Regions from separate parts of the Streptomyces sp. NPDC002787 genome, predicted to be linked through region 2. Evidence: riboswitches for the same ligand, from Rfam matches in the RefSeq annotation. Region 2 holds a riboswitch; the other holds the start of a gene.
The links. Region 2 has a riboswitch for cobalamin ahead of ACWD26_RS11885 (ribonucleoside-diphosphate reductase subunit alpha). Riboswitches for the same ligand answer to the same signal wherever they lie in the genome.
Positions count from the first base shown of each region.

Region 1: another riboswitch for cobalamin. It lies ahead of ACWD26_RS06410 (cobalamin biosynthesis protein); the one in region 2 lies ahead of ACWD26_RS11885 (ribonucleoside-diphosphate reductase subunit alpha).

Region 1 covers NZ_JBSFVC010000004.1:69,530-76,994, forward strand. The annotation lists gene ACWD26_RS06375 (alpha/beta hydrolase family protein) at 1-574, opposite strand, end outside; gene ACWD26_RS06380 (class II aldolase/adducin family protein) at 755-1,486, opposite strand; gene ACWD26_RS06385 (lysozyme) at 1,683-2,453, shown strand; gene ACWD26_RS06390 (anion permease) at 2,685-3,947, shown strand; gene ACWD26_RS06395 (hypothetical protein) at 3,979-4,200, shown strand; gene ACWD26_RS06400 (hypothetical protein) at 4,298-4,609, opposite strand; gene ACWD26_RS06405 (DUF397 domain-containing protein) at 4,640-4,822, opposite strand; cobalamin riboswitch at 4,857-5,000, shown strand; gene ACWD26_RS06410 (cobalamin biosynthesis protein) at 5,099-6,049, shown strand; gene ACWD26_RS06415 (cobyric acid synthase) at 6,046-7,465, shown strand, end outside.
Region 2 covers NZ_JBSFVC010000007.1:132,839-140,303, forward strand. The annotation lists gene ACWD26_RS11860 (tetratricopeptide repeat protein) at 1-129, shown strand, start outside; gene def (peptide deformylase) at 281-931, shown strand; gene ACWD26_RS11870 (GlxA family transcriptional regulator) at 982-1,944, opposite strand; gene ACWD26_RS11875 (hypothetical protein) at 2,038-2,259, shown strand; gene ACWD26_RS11880 (ribonucleotide-diphosphate reductase subunit beta) at 2,278-3,285, opposite strand; gene ACWD26_RS11885 (ribonucleoside-diphosphate reductase subunit alpha) at 3,342-5,720, opposite strand; cobalamin riboswitch at 5,845-5,966, opposite strand; gene ACWD26_RS11890 (GNAT family N-acetyltransferase) at 6,053-6,559, opposite strand; gene ACWD26_RS11895 (nucleoside hydrolase) at 6,692-7,465, opposite strand, start outside.

The DNA.
Region 1 (7,465 bases), on a different contig from region 2:
CCCGGTAGGCGAGGGCGAGCACCGGGAAGTGGTGGCGGTGCAGGGACTCCATGACGTTCATGGCGTGTTCGCGGGTGGCGCCCAGGCCGTGCACGGCGATCACCCAGATGTCCCGGTCCGCGGGCACCAACCAGGCAGGCAGGGTGCCGAGTTCGCCGGGGATGTCGACGTCGTCATGGTCGAGGCCGAGCGCGGTGCGGGGGTCGCCGATGTGGGTGTAGGGGGTGAGCCGCACCTTGTCGCCGGGCTCCAGGGTGCCCCGGTTGACGCGTTCCAAGCGGCGTACGACCGCGTCGGGGGCGTGGGGGGCGCCGTTGAGGACATTGCCGACGACCGCGTGGGAGCCGTGGCCGGTGAGGCCGTAGGTGCCGGGGCGCTGGGAGGCGAAGGCGCGGGTCAGGGCGATGCGGCCGGCGGCGGTGGAGTGCACCGTCAGTCGGGGTTCCGTGGGCAGGGGTCCGCCCGGCGGCGCCTTCAGGGCGGCGTCGCTTGCCAGCCGGCCCGCGGCGACACTGGCCGCGCCGGCCGCGAACATGACCCCGGCGGCCACGGCCGCCGCTTTGACTGCACCCACGGCTCCAGTGTCCTGGCGGACCCCGTCGGGGGCCAGTGGGCGTGCAAGTCGGGGTGCCGAGGGGGACGGAGGTCGGTAGGTCGCGGGGGCGTTCAGTGCGTGCCCTCCGGTGCCGGCGGCGTTCAGCGCCGGCCCTCCGGTGCCGGCCCGCCGGTCTTCCCGCGCGCCGTCCGGGGGCCGTCACCCCGGCTGGCCGTACCCCCGGAGCCTGTCCCCCGTCGCCGCCAGCTGTTCACGGGTGAGCAGGTTCGGGGTGAGGCCCGGTACGGAGGCGGCCGTCAGCCAGACCCGGGACATCCATTCGAGTTGGGCCGTGCGGTCGTAGGCCTCCCCGAGGGTGTTTCCGTAGGTGATCGTGCCGTGGTTCTGGAGCAGGCAGGCGGTGCGCCCTGTCAAGGCGCGGAGCATGTTCTCGGCCAACTCCGGGGTGCCGTAGGTCGCGTAGGGGGCCACGCGGACGGGTCCGCCGAGGGCGGCGGACATGTAGTGGATCAGTGGCAGCTCGCTCACGAGGGTGGAGACGGCCGTCGCGTGGACCGCGTGGGTGTGGACGACGGCACGGGCGTCGGTGGTCGTGTGGATCGCCAGGTGCATGGGGAGTTCGCTCGTCGGGCGGAGGGTGCCGAGGACCTGTCGGCCGGAGAGGTCGACCCCCGTCACGTCGTCCGGGGTCAGACGGTCGTACGGCACGCCCGTCGGTGTGACCAGGACGGTGTCCCCCACGCGTACGGACACGTTGCCGGAGGTGCCGACGACCAGACCGTCGGCCACCGTCCGGCGGGCCGTCGCGACGAGCTCGTCCCACGCGCGCGCCACGTCGTCCGGCACACCCTGCCGCCGTTCGTCTCGCGAACGCCGTGGACCCTCACCCGCGCCCCGCTCGTCCCGGGCGTTCCCCTGCTGCTCAGCCATGCCGCGATCCTGCCAGGCGGGCCGCGGTGACGGGTCCGGGGCGGGGCACTGTAGGGCCGAAGGCGGATCTCCGGAAGAGCCCATATGTGCATACATCACCCAGAGTTGGCGATTGGCCGGGGATCGACCGGGATTCGGTGATCTTCCCGTAGCCTCCGGATGTTTTGTCGCACACGTCGCCATTCCGGGGGGAAACATGGCCCGTGATCCCAAGCCGTCCCGTCGTCGCAACCGCGTGTTCGCGGCGTCCGTCGCGGCGCTCGCCCTAGGGGGGACCGGCCTCACCGAGATCCCTGTCTCGGCCGCCGCCAAGCCCAAGGGGCACGACGTCTCCTCGCACCAGAAGAAGGTGAACTGGTCGAGCGCGAAGTCGAAGGGCGCCAGGTTCGTGTACGTCAAGGCGACCGAGTCCACCACCTACCGCAACCCGTACTTCAGCCAGCAGTACGACGGCGCCAGGAACGCGGGCCTGATCCGCGGCGCGTACCACTTCGCGCTGCCGCACGCGTCGTCCGGGAAGACCCAGGCCCGCTTCTTCGTGAACAACGGCGGCGGCTGGCGCGCGGACGGCTGGACGCTGCCGCCGGCGCTCGACATCGAGTACAACCCGTACGACAAGAAGAAGTGCTACGGCCTGAGCGACAGCGGAATGGTCGGCTGGATCAGGTCGTTCAGCGACGAGGTCAAGCGTCTCACCGGCCGCCGTCCGGTGATCTACACGACCACCCACTGGTGGAAGACCTGCACCGGCAACAGCACGGCCTTCGGCGGGAACCACGCGCTGTGGCTGGCCCGGTACGACTCCACGGAGGCGGGAGAGCTACCCGCGGGCTGGAAGTTCTGGACGATCTGGCAGCACGACAACGGCAGCGGGAGCCTGCCGGGTGACCAGAATCTCTTCAACGGATCCATGAGCCGGCTGAAGAAGTTCACCAAGGGGCAGAGTCAGGGCCAGGACCGGGGCTGAGGCTGGGGCCGTTCCCCGGGGCCGAGGCTACGACCTGGGCTTACGGAGCCATTCGTTCCGCCTGCGTTCGAGACAGTGCCGCCGTTCCCCGCGGCCGACGCCTCCGTCAGCCCACAAGCGGAACGGCGGCACCTCGTTCGCTACATCCGTACGCCTGTCCTAGTTCATCTTCCGTTCACCCAGGTTGCCTACGGTCCACATGCCACTGACGTCCAAAAGAAGCCCGGGTAAATGGAAAACTTCTCGCTGATCCTCGCGATCGTGGTGATCACCGCGCTTGCGTTCGATTTTACGAACGGTTTCCACGACACCGCCAACGCGATGGCCACCACCATCTCGACCGGCGCCATGAAGCCCAAGGTCGCGGTGGCCATGTCCGCCGTGCTCAACCTTGTCGGCGCGTTCCTTTCCATAGAGGTCGCCAACACCATCTCCAAGGGGCTCGTCGACGAGTCCGGCATACAGCCAGAGGTCATATTCGCGGCGCTCGTGGGCGCCATCCTCTGGAACCTGCTGACCTGGCTCGTCGGGCTCCCCTCCAGTTCCTCGCACGCCCTGATGGGTGGCCTGATCGGCGCCACGATCGCCTCGGTCGGCGTCGGCTCGGTGCACGGCGACGTGCTCGTCACCAAGGTGCTGATACCGGCCGTCGCGGCTCCGCTGGTCGCCGGTGTCGCGGCGATGTTCGCCACCCGGCTGACGTACGGGCTCGGGCGGCACACGAGCGAGAAGGCCTCCGGCAAGGGGTACCGCGCCGGTCAGATCGCCTCCGCCGGCCTGGTCTCACTCGCCCACGGCACCAACGACGCCCAGAAGACGATGGGCATCATCACCCTCGCCCTGGTGGCCGGCGGCGCCCTCGCGCCCGACTCCGACCCGCCGGTGTGGGTCATCGTCTCCGCCGGTCTGGCCATCGCGCTCGGCACCTACCTGGGCGGCTGGCGCATCATCCGCACGATGGGCAAGGGCCTGACCGACCTCCAGCCGCAGCAGGGCTTCGCCGCCCAGACCAGCGCGGCCACGGTCATCCTGGCCTCCTCGCACCTCGGCTTCTCCCTCTCCACCACGCACTCGGTCTCCGGTGCCGTGATGGGCGCGGGCCTCGGCCGCAAGGGCGGTGTGGTCCGCTGGTCCACGGCGACCCGGATGTTCGTCGCCTGGGGTCTGACCCTGCCGGCCGCCGCGCTGGTCGCCGCGCTCGCCGAGTGGGTGACGTCCTTCGGGACCTGGGGCACGGCCGTCGTCGCGGTCTTCCTCATCGCCTCCAGCGCCGCCATCTGGGTGATCTCCCGCCGCGAGGTGGTCGACCACACCAATGTGAACGACCACGCCGAGGAGCCCCCGGGCGTGGTGACCACGGCCATCGCCGCGGTGACCCCGCCGCCGGCCGGCACCGTGACCGAGGAGCTCGCGGCGACCATCCCGGCCCCCGCGGCCACGACCGCCGCCGAGACCACGACCCCGGCGAACTCGTCCACGCCGACGGCCGTCTGAGCCCCGCGACCTCCTGAGGAAGATCACCACCATGCACATCGACTGGGCAGCTCTCGGCTCCGTCTTCGGAGTCAGCCTCGTGGTCACCGTGGCCCTCGTCGGCCTCTTCACCCTGGGCATCGTCGGCCTCTCCAAGCGAGAGGCGGCGTCAACCCGGGGCGAGTCGGTGCTACCGGCGACCGCTGGGGCGTACGTGTGCTTCGCGCTGTGCGCGGCGGCAGTGGCGTACGGGATTTCCCTCATCATGACCTGAGACCGGAAACCCCACGGCCCCCCTGGGGGCCGACACCGGCAACTTCAGAATCAGCCCCCGTGGGCGTCCTATGACGCTTACGGGGGTTGATCCATCGTCAGCGGTGGTGCGGCCTCCTAGGCCGAGCCTCCCCCAGCGCCCGGTTCAGGACCCGGAGCCGTTCCGTGACCGGGGTCAGTCCCCACCACAGGCCGGCCCCGGCGGCACCGAGCACGGTCACCACCAGCCAGACCAGGGCACGCACCTCACCGCTCGGCACGAGAAGCGCGGCCAAGGCACCCGCCCCGACGGACAGCACGCCCATCACGGAGCAGAAGAGCGCCAGTGGGGCGGCGGCGGTCACCCGTTCTCGCCAGACGTCCGGCTTCCCCCCGCGCGCCGCAGCGGTTTCCCTCGCTCGGTCTCCCATGTGCGCACCTCCCGTCCCCCGGACGGATGTTCACGATCCGCCCGCTCCCGGGTCCACAAGTCCCGCCAGAAAACCACACCACGCCGCGTAGCGAAAGACGAGCAGCGCGTCACTGTTCGAGTTCGAGTCACGGGTCATGACCCGCCTCTGTCCGGCAGCAACTTCCACGCAGTTGTCCGCGTGACGGTATTTCAGCGGTGTGGGGCTCAGCACACCATTCCACCGCAGGTCAACAGCGAGTTGACGGGTCTTCCAGGGGCGTGGTGGACTGCCGGGGCCATGTACGACGGCAGGAGAGGAAGCCGGTGCGAGTCCGGCGCGGTCCCGCCACTGTCACCGGGGAAGAACCTTCCCGGGAGCCAGGAACTCTCGCCGTCGGTCTCGTCGAACCAGGGCGTGGACACCCTGAGTGAGGACATATCGCCATGCGCGGCTGCCCATCGGGTCTCGATATCCGCTCGTTGCCCGACCCCGTGGTCGGCTGAACCGATGCGTGCCGACCGCGTCTTCGCGTACGGCGCCGCCGCCGGGCTCCTCGGTGATCTGCTGCTCGGCGATCCTCGCCGGGGGCATCCGGTCGCCGCGTTCGGGCGGGCGGCCGGTGCCGTGGAACGGGTGCTGTGGCGGGACCACCGGGGGTGGGGCGCGCTGCACACCGCGGTGTGCGCGGGTGGCGCCGTGGCGCTGGGGGCCGTGGCCTCGTCCGTCGTACGGCCGTCGCGGGCGGCCTCCGTCGCGTTGACCGCCGCCGCCACCTGGGCCGTCGTCGGGGGGACTTCGCTCGGGCGGGAGGCCAGGGCCGTGGGGCGGTTCCTGGAGACAGGGGACGTCGAGGGCGCGCGGGCCCGGTTGCCGCACCTCTGCGGGCGTGATCCTCAGGCACTCGACCGGGACGGGATCGCGCGGGCCGTCGTGGAGTCCGTCGCCGAGAACACCTCGGACGCGGTGGTCGGTGCCCTGGTGTGGGGCGCCGTCGGTGGGGTGCCGGGGCTTCTCGGGTTCCGGGCCGTCAACACGCTGGACGCCATGGTCGGGCACAAGTCCCCGCGTCATCGGCGGTACGGGTGGGCTTCCGCGCGGCTGGACGACGTCGCGGGGTGGCCGGGGGCCCGGCTGACGGCCGTCCTGGCCACGGTTGCCGGTGGGAACCCCCGGGGGGCCGTGCGGTCTTGGCGGGCGGACGCGGGGAAGCATCCGAGTCCCAACGCAGGGCCTGTGGAGGCGTCGTTCGCGGGGGCGCTCGGGGTGCGGTTGGGGGGCACGTTGTCATACGGGGGGCGGGTCGAGCATCGGCCTGTGCTGAACGGGGAGGGGCGGGCCGTCGTCGTGGAGGACATCGAGCGGGCCGTTCGGTTGTCGCGGCGGGTGAGCTGGCTGGCGTTGGGGGTCAGCGCGGCGGGTGCGCTGGTGCTGGGCCGGGTCACGAAGGGGAACTCATGAGCGGCGATCGTGGCGTGGGTGGGGGGCTGCTCGTGGCCGGCACCACCTCCGACGCCGGCAAGAGTGTCGTCACCGCCGGGATCTGCCGGTGGCTGGTGCGGCGGGGTGTCAAGGTCGCGCCGTTCAAGGCGCAGAACATGTCGCTCAATTCGTTCGTGACGAACGAGGGCGCCGAGATCGGGCGGGCGCAGGCCATGCAGGCCCAGGCCTGTCGCGTCGAGCCGACCGCGCTCATGAATCCCGTGCTGCTCAAACCCGGTGGGGAGCGGAGCAGTCAGGTGGTGCTGCTGGGGAAGCCCGTGGGGGAGATGAGCGCGCGGGGGTATCACGGGGGACGGCAGCAGAAGCTTCTCGGAACCGTTCTCGACTGTCTCGCCGAGTTGCGGGGCACGTATGACGCGGTGATCTGTGAGGGGGCCGGCAGTCCCGCCGAGATCAACCTTCGGCGGACCGACATCGTCAACATGGGGATCGCCCGCGGTGCCGGGCTTCCCGTGCTCGTCGTCGGCGACATCGATCGTGGGGGTGTCTTCGCGTCCTTCTTCGGGACCGTCGCACTGCTCTCCGCCGAGGATCAGGCCCTCGTCGCCGGGTTCCTCGTCAACAAGTTCCGCGGGGACGTCTCCCTGCTGGAGCCCGGGCTCGACATGCTGCACGGACTCACCGGGCGGCACACGTACGGTGTGCTGCCCTTCCGGCACGGGCTCGGCATCGACGAGGAGGACGGGCTGCGGGTCTCCCTGCGCGGAACCGTCCGCGAGTCGAACGTCGCGCCGCCCGTCGGGGAGGACGTGCTGCGGGTCGCCGTGTGCGCGATCCCGCTGATGTCCAACTTCACCGATGTGGACGCGCTCGCCGCCGAACCCGGTGTCGTCGTGCGGTTCGTGGACCGGCCCGAGGAACTGGCCGACGCGGATCTCGTCGTCATCCCAGGGACCCGGGGAACGGTACGGGCGCTGGAGTGGCTGCGGGAGCGGGGGCTCGCCGACGCCCTCGTCCGCAGGGCCGCGGAAGGGCGGCCGATCCTCGGCCTGTGTGGCGGGTTCCAGGTGCTCGGGGAGCACATCGAGGACGAGGTCGAGAGCCGGCGGGGGCACGTGGAAGGGCTCGGACTCCTGCCCGTTCGCGTGCGGTTCGCCCGTGAGAAGACGCTCGCGCGGCCCGTCGGTGAGGCCCTCGGGGAACGGGTCGAGGGGTACGAGATCCATCACGGGGTCGCCGGGATCGAGGGCGGCGAACCCTTCCTGGACGGGTGCCGGGTCGGGCAGACCTGGGGCACGCACTGGCACGGGTCGTTGGAGTCGGACGGGTTCCGGCGGGCCTTTCTGCGGGAGGTGGCGGCCGCCGCGGGGCGTCGGTTCGTACCGGCGTCCGACACCTCGTTCGCGGCGCTGCGTGAGGAGCAACTGGACCGGC
Region 2 (7,465 bases):
CAGCTGTGGGCGCCCGAGCGGGAGTGCGGGTTGGCCGCGCCGGCTTCGCTGGTGCGGGGGTTGCTGGATGGGTGGGTCGCGGACAGCCCGGATTCTCGTGACTGGCGGGATCTGGAAGAGGTCTGTTAGGGGCGTGCGGTCCGTCAATGGCTGCGGGTTCGTCGTGGTTGCTCGCGCAGTTCCCCGGGCTCCTTAGGGGGCGCCCCCTCGGGGGCGCGATCCCCGTACCCTGTATCAACAACTTCTCCCCTTGTTTTTCTGAGGAAGGCGTACGTCTGTCATGGCGCAGCAGGACACCGATCAGCAGCACGTGGGCGTGCTCCCCGTCGATGACGAGGGGTTCGTCGTCGACACGGAGGACTGCGAGGAGCGCGAGCAGGCGTACCGGGAGCGTGGCACGTCGCGGCCGATCACTGTCGTCGGGAACCCGGTGCTGCACAAGGAGTGCAAGGACGTCACGGAGTTCGGCGACGAGCTGGCGAAGCTGGTGGACGACATGTTCGCCAGCCAGCGCACGGCCGAGGGCGTGGGGCTGGCCGCGAACCAGATCGGTGTGGATCTGAAGGTGTTCGTGTACGACTGCCCGGACGACGAGGGCAAGCGGCACACCGGTGTGGTCTGCAACCCCAAGCTGGTGGAACTGCCCGCCGAGACACGTCGGTTGGACGACAGCAACGAGGGCTGTCTGTCGGTGCCGACCGCGTACATGCCGCTCGCCCGCCCCGACTACGCTGAGGTCACCGGGCAGGACGAGAAGGGCAACCCGATCAAGGTGCGCGGCACCGGTTACTTCGCGCGGTGCCTGCAGCACGAGACCGACCACCTGTACGGCTACCTGTACATCGACCGGCTCTCCAAGCGCGACCGCAAGGACGCCCTGCGGCAGATGGCCGAGAGCGAGCCCCGGTACCCCGTGGTCGCCAACGACTGAGACGGCCGGCGAAAACCGAGGCGCGGGACCTGCCCGCGCCCGGTCCGCTGTCAGGCGACTTCCGGCCCCCGGAAGGTCCGGCGGTAGGCCTGCGGGGTCGTGCCCAGTGACCGTACGAACTGATGGCGCAGGGCGGCGGCGGTGCCGAAGCCGGTGCGCCAGGCGATCGCGTCCACCGTCTCGTCCGTCGCCTCCAGCAACCGCTGGGCCAGCAGCACCCGTTGGCGCAGGATCCAGCGGTACGGGGTGGTCCCGGTCTCCTGCTGGAAACGGCGGGCGAACGTGCGCGGGGACATGTGCGCACGCGCGGCCAGCTGCTCGACGGTGACCTCCTCGTCGAGATGCCGCTCCATCCAGGCCAGCACCTCACCGACCGTGTCGCACTGCGAGCGCGGCAGCGGCCGCTCGATGTACTGGGCCTGACCCCCGTCGCGGTGCGGCGGCACCACCATCCGCCGGGCGATCTTGTTGGCGACCTCCGGCCCCTGTTCCTTGCGGACGATGTGCAGACAGGCGTCGATACCGGCCGCCGTGCCCGCAGAGGTGATCACCGGGTCCGCGTCCACGTACAGCACGTCCGGCTCGACCACCGCCCGTGGATACTGCCGGGACAGCTCCTCGGCGTGGCGCCAGTGCACCGCGCAGGGCCGCCCGTCCAGCAGCCCCGCCGCGCCGAGCACGAAGACCCCCGAGCACACGCTCAGCACCCGGGCGCCCCGGTCGGCGGCCCGGCGCAGCGCGTCCAGCAGCTCGGCCGGATAGATCCGCCGCACATAGCTCTCACCCGCCGGTACGACGACGAGGTCCGCCTCGTCGAGCCGGTCCAGGCCGTGCGAGGTGGAGATCGTGAACCCGGCGTGCGTCCGCAGGGTCGGGCCCTCCGCCGACGCGACCGCGAAGTCGTACACCGGCAGGTCCTCGTCGCTGCGGTCGAGGCCGAAGACCTCGCAGACGACACCGAGTTCGAAGGGATGCACACCGTCCAGGAGGACGGCGGCCACGTTCTTCAGCATGCTGCCAGTGTGCCTTGGGGGTGGCAGTAATTCGAGGGGGTGCGGCAGTCCTGCCACTGTTTGTCAGGAGTATTCGGCGCGACAGTGGTGTCCATGGATACGACACAGCTGCAAGGACTCATCGGAATGCTGGCCGTTCTCGGGCTGCTCGCCCTGGTCGTGCTGCCCGCGATCATCGGGGTGATGCACGACCGCCGCATCGACCGGCAGCTCCGGCAGGCGGAGGACCGCGCCGCCGCCCTCGACGGGGCCGGCCCGGAGAGGCCCGCCCGCGATGCCTCCGCCCACGCCCACCGCATCGCCCGCGCCGCCTAGGCGGCGCAGGGAGGCGGCCTAGAAGTCCTCGTCCAGGTCGACGGTGCCCTCCACCGCCACCTGGTACGCGGACGGACGCCGCTCGAAGAAGTTCGTCAGTTCCTGGACGCCCTGCAGCTCCATGAAGGAGAACGGGTTCTCCGAGCCGTGGACCGGCGCGAAGCCGAGGCGCGTCAGCCGCTGGTCGGCGACGCACTCCAGGTACTGCCGCATCGACTCGGTGTTCATGCCCGGCAGGCCTTCACCGCACAGGTCGCGGGCGAACTGCAGCTCCGCCTCGACGGCCTCCCGCAGCATGTCGGTCACCTGCTGCTCGAGCTGCTCGTCGAAGAGCTCCGGCTCCTCCTTGCGGACGGTGTCGACGACGTCGAAGGCGAAGCTCATGTGCATCGTCTCGTCGCGGAACACCCAGTTCGTGCCGGTGGCCAGGCCGTGCAGCAGGCCCCGGCTGCGGAACCAGTAGACGTACGCGAAGGCGCCGTAGAAGAACAGGCCCTCGATGCACGCGGCGAAGCAGATCAGGTTGAGCAGGAAGCGGCGGCGGTCCGCCTTGGACTCCAGGCGGTCCAGCTTCTCGACGGAGTCCATCCACGTGAAGCAGAACTCCGCCTTCTCGCGGATGGAGGGGATGTTCTCCACGGCCGCGAAGGCCGCCGCCCGGTCCTCCGGGTCGGGGAGGTAGGTGTCGAGCAGCGTCAAGTAGAACTGGACGTGGACGGCCTCCTCGAAGAGCTGACGGCTCAGGTAGAGCCGGGCCTCGGGGGAGTTGATGTGCTTGTAGAGCGTCAGCACCAGGTTGTTCGCGACGATCGAGTCGCCCGTCGCGAAGAAGGCGACCAGGCGGCCGATGAGGTGCTGCTCGGCGGGGGAGAGCTTCGCGAGGTCGGCGACGTCCGAGTGGAGGTCGACCTCCTCGACGGTCCAGGTGTTCTTGATCGCGTCTCGGTAGCGCTCGTAGAAGTCCGGGTAGCGCATGGGGCGGAGAGTCAGCTCGAAGCCGGGGTCGAGCAGGTTCTGGGTGGTCATCACAGTCGGCGCGAAGCGCCGTCCTCCGGGGGTGGTGGTCGGGTGGCGGGCGGGAATTACTGGCAGGACTCGCAGGAATCGGGGTTTTCCAGGGAGCAGGCGACCGCGTCGTCAGGAGTCGCTTGCACGGGGATCGGGGTTTGCGCCTGGGCGGCGCGGGCGATGCGGGTCGCCGGGCGGGAGCGCAGGTAGTACGTCGTCTTCAGGCCCGACTTCCAGGCGTACGCGTACATCGAGGAGAGCTTGCCGATGGTCGGCGTCTCCAGGAACAGGTTCAGCGACTGGGCCTGGTCCAGATACGGGGTGCGGGCGGCGGCCATGTCGATCAGGCCCCGCTGCGGGATCTCCCACGCCGTGCGGTACAGCGCCCGTACGTCGGCCGGGATCCATGCGAAGTCCTGCACCGAACCGTTGGAATCGCGCAGCGCCTCGCGGGTGCGGGCGTCCCACACGCCCAGCTCCTTGAGGTCCTTCACCAGATACGAGTTGACCTGGAGGAACTCGCCGGACAGCGTCTCGCGCTTGAACAGATTGGACACTTGGGGCTCGATGCACTCGTACACACCGGCGATGGAGGCGATGGTGGCCGTCGGCGCGATGGCGAGGAGCAGGGAGTTGCGCATGCCGGTCGTCGCGATGCGCTCGCGCAGGGCCGCCCAGCGCTCCGGCCAGGTGAACTCGACGCCGTAGTGGTCGGGGTGCAGCACACCGCGGGCCGTGCGGGTCTTCTCCCAGGCCGGCAGCGGGCCGCCCCGCTCGGCAAGGTCGGCGGAGGCCTCGTACGCGGCGAGCATGACGCGCTCGGCGATCCTGGTGGACAGCGCCTTCGCCTCGGGGGAGTCGAAGGGCAGGCGCAGCTGGAAGAAGACGTCCTGCAGGCCCATCGCGCCGAGGCCCACCGGGCGCCACTTGGCGTTGGAGCGGCCCGCCTGCTCGGTCGGGTAGAAGTTGATGTCGACGACACGGTCGAGGAAGGTGACGGCGGTGCGGACGGTCTCGTCCAGCCGCTCCCAGTCCATGTCGCCCGCCGACCGGTCGGCGAACGCCCCCAGGTTCACCGAGCCCAGGTTGCAGACCGCCGTCTCCCCGTCGTCCGTGATCTCCAGGATCTCCGTGCAGAGGTTGGACGAGTGGACGACATGACCCGGCTCGGCCGTCTGGTTGGCCGTGCGGTTGGCCGCGTCCTTGAAGGTCATCCAGCCGTTGCCGGTCTGCGCGAGGGTGCGCATCATGCGGCCGTACAGGTCGCGGGCCGGGATGGTCTTCCTCGCCAGGCCGTTCGCCTCCGCCCTGCGGTACGCGGCGTCGAACTCCTCACCCCACAGGTCCACCAGCTCGGGCACATCGGTCGGGGAGAACAGCGACCACCGCTCGTCGGCGTTCACCCGGCGCATGAACTCGTCCGGGACCCAGTGCGCCAGGTTCAGGTTGTGTGTACGCCGGGCGTCCTCACCGGTGTTGTCGCGCAGCTCCAGGAACTCCTCGATGTCGGAGTGCCAGGTCTCCAGGTAGACCGCGGCCGCGCCCTTGCGCCGGCCGCCCTGGTTCACCGCGGCGACCGAGGCGTCCAGCGTCTTCAGGAACGGCACGATGCCGTTGGAGTGCCCGTTGGTGCCCCGGATGAGCGAACCACGCGAGCGGATACGGGAGTACGACAGACCGATGCCGCCGGCGTGCTTCGAGAGACGGGCCACCTGGTGGTAGCGGTCGTAGATGGAGTCCAGCTCGTCCAGCGGGGAGTCGAGGAGGTAGCACGACGACATCTGGGGGTGCCTCGTACCGGAGTTGAACAGTGTGGGGGAGGAGGGCAGGTAGTCGAGGCGGCTCATCAGCCCGTAGAGCGCGGCGACTTCGTCCAGGGACCGTACGGTGTCGTCGGCCGCGAGACCGCTCGCCACCCGCAACATGAAGTGCTGGGGAGTCTCGACGACCTTGCGGGTGATCGGGTGCCGGAGCAGATAGCGGCTGTGCAGGGTGCGCAGACCGAAGTAGCCGAAGCGGTCGTCGGCGGCCGGGTCGACCAGGGAGTCGAGGCGCCCGGCGTGGACGCGGGCGAACTGCGCCGTGCGGTCGGCGACGAGGCCTTCCCGGTGGGCCACGGCGATGGACTCGGTGAACGTCGTGACGCCCTGCGAGGCGGCTTCGGCGCGGATGCCGATGGCCAGCAGGCGGGCGGCCAGCTTCGAGTAGGCGGGGTCCTCGGAGATGAGGCCCGCGGCCGCCTCCGTGGCCAGCTCGCGCAGCTCCGCCTCGTCGGCCCTCGCGGACCGGCCGCGCAGCGCGGCGGCGGCGACCCGGCCGGGGTCGGCGTCGGGGAGGTCGGCGGTCAGCTCGGTCAGGGTCCGCAGCAACGCGGTACCGGGACCGTCGGACTCCGTCACCGGGGCGGTTGAAGCCAGGTCGGCTGAAACCGGGTCGGCTGGCGCGATGGTCACGTGGGGGCTCTCCCTCGCTCGGCTGGGGCCATTGGGAGGGCAGGCAGCAGCACACGAGCGCACGGGGGCGTCGCGTCCACCGGCCCATTCCACGAGGCCCGGACGTCAGGGCACCCGGACCGGACGGCCGGGCGCACTGTCGGCAGGTGTTCGGACTGGACAGGCGTGCATGCACGCGAGTACACCGTTGCGGGACAGCTCCGGATTCGCACCGGATTCCCCTGCGGCGACAGCGAGCATGAGCATACATCTTGTGTCGGGCTGCGGTGACACCCCCAGATGTTGTGTCGCGGCGGCTCCGGCGACGGCTCCGGCGACGACTTCGAAGCGTGTCAGAGCGTCAACTCGTAGGTGAGGAGCAAGAGGTCGTCGAGGTGGGGGACGGGGTTCCAGTCGCGCTCTGGTGTGCGAGTGAAGCCCAGCCGTTCATAGATCCGGTGGGCGGCGTGCATGCGGCTCTGGGTCGACAGCACGACGCGTGCACAGCCGTCCACGGCCCGGGCGCGCTCCAGGCAGGCCCGGACGAGGGCCTCGCCCGCGCCCCGTCCGCGGGCCTCGCGTGCGACCGCCAGCATGCGGATCTCGGCCTCGCCCGGGCCGGCGATGTCGGCCATCGGGCCTCCCGCCGGGACGAAGGTCACTCCGCCGAGCACTCTGCCCTCCTCGACGGCGACCAGCACGTCGGCCGCCGCGGCCCGTTTCGCCACGTCCCGCAGCTCGCCGAGGTACTCGTCGCTCTCCCCGAAGTCCAGGAGACCGTCTGCCAGATAGGCCCGTGCGGTGATCTCGCCGAGGGTGGGGTACTCGTCGGGGGAGATCTGCCTGATGGTGATGTCCATGGCTCGAAGTCTGCATGAGGGCCGCCAAGTCGCGTCCGAGGTTTTCCACAGGGGCGACGACTTGTCGGATGATCGGCACGGCATCAGGGGGCGGTCGACTCCGGGCCCGCTCAACCCGCCGGAGCGGTCGGCTCAGGCAACCGCCGGCCACCGTGGCAGCGCCGTCACGAAGTCCTCGCTGAAGTCGCGGGTGCCCGGGCCCAGGGCGACGCGGCCGGTGGCGCGGAGGCGGGCGGTCAGGGCGGGGGACTCGGAGTAGTACACCCGGCGGGCGGCGGCCGGCACGAACACGGTCTGGCCGCGCGTGAGTTCGCTCGCGCACTCCACGACGACGGCTCCGCCGGCGGCCTCGACGAACGCCTCGTCCCCGCAGACGCCGACGGCCAGCGGGTCGTGCAGGGGGCAGGTGCCGTCCCCGCCGTGGCGGGTGTACGCGTCCATGTAGGTGCGCATCAGCCGGGCCGCGAGGGCCGTGCCCGGGCCCGCGGCCTCCAGTGCGGCGAGGTCGGCGGGGCGGAACAGCCAGCGGTGTGAGGCGTCCAGGTCGACCATGGTGAACGGGATGCCGGAGGAGAGGACGATCTCGGCGGCGTCCGGGTCGGCCCAGACGTTGAACTCGGCGACCGGAGTGAAGTTCCCCGGGACCTGGGCGGCACCTCCCATGAACACGAACTTCCGCACGCGGTGGGCGAAGGCCGGGTCCTCCAGCAGGGCGATGGCCACGTTCGTGAGGGGGCCCGTGGCGCACACCGTCAGGTCGCCCTCGTACGCGTGGGAGAGCCGGAGCAGAGCCTGCGCGGACGACTCCGCCGGGTGCGGGGCCGTGGAGTCGGGCAGTGTTTCGTCGCCGAGGCCGGCCGGGCCGTGGAAGGCGGACGCCTCGCGGTAGGGGAGGCGGGACAGGGG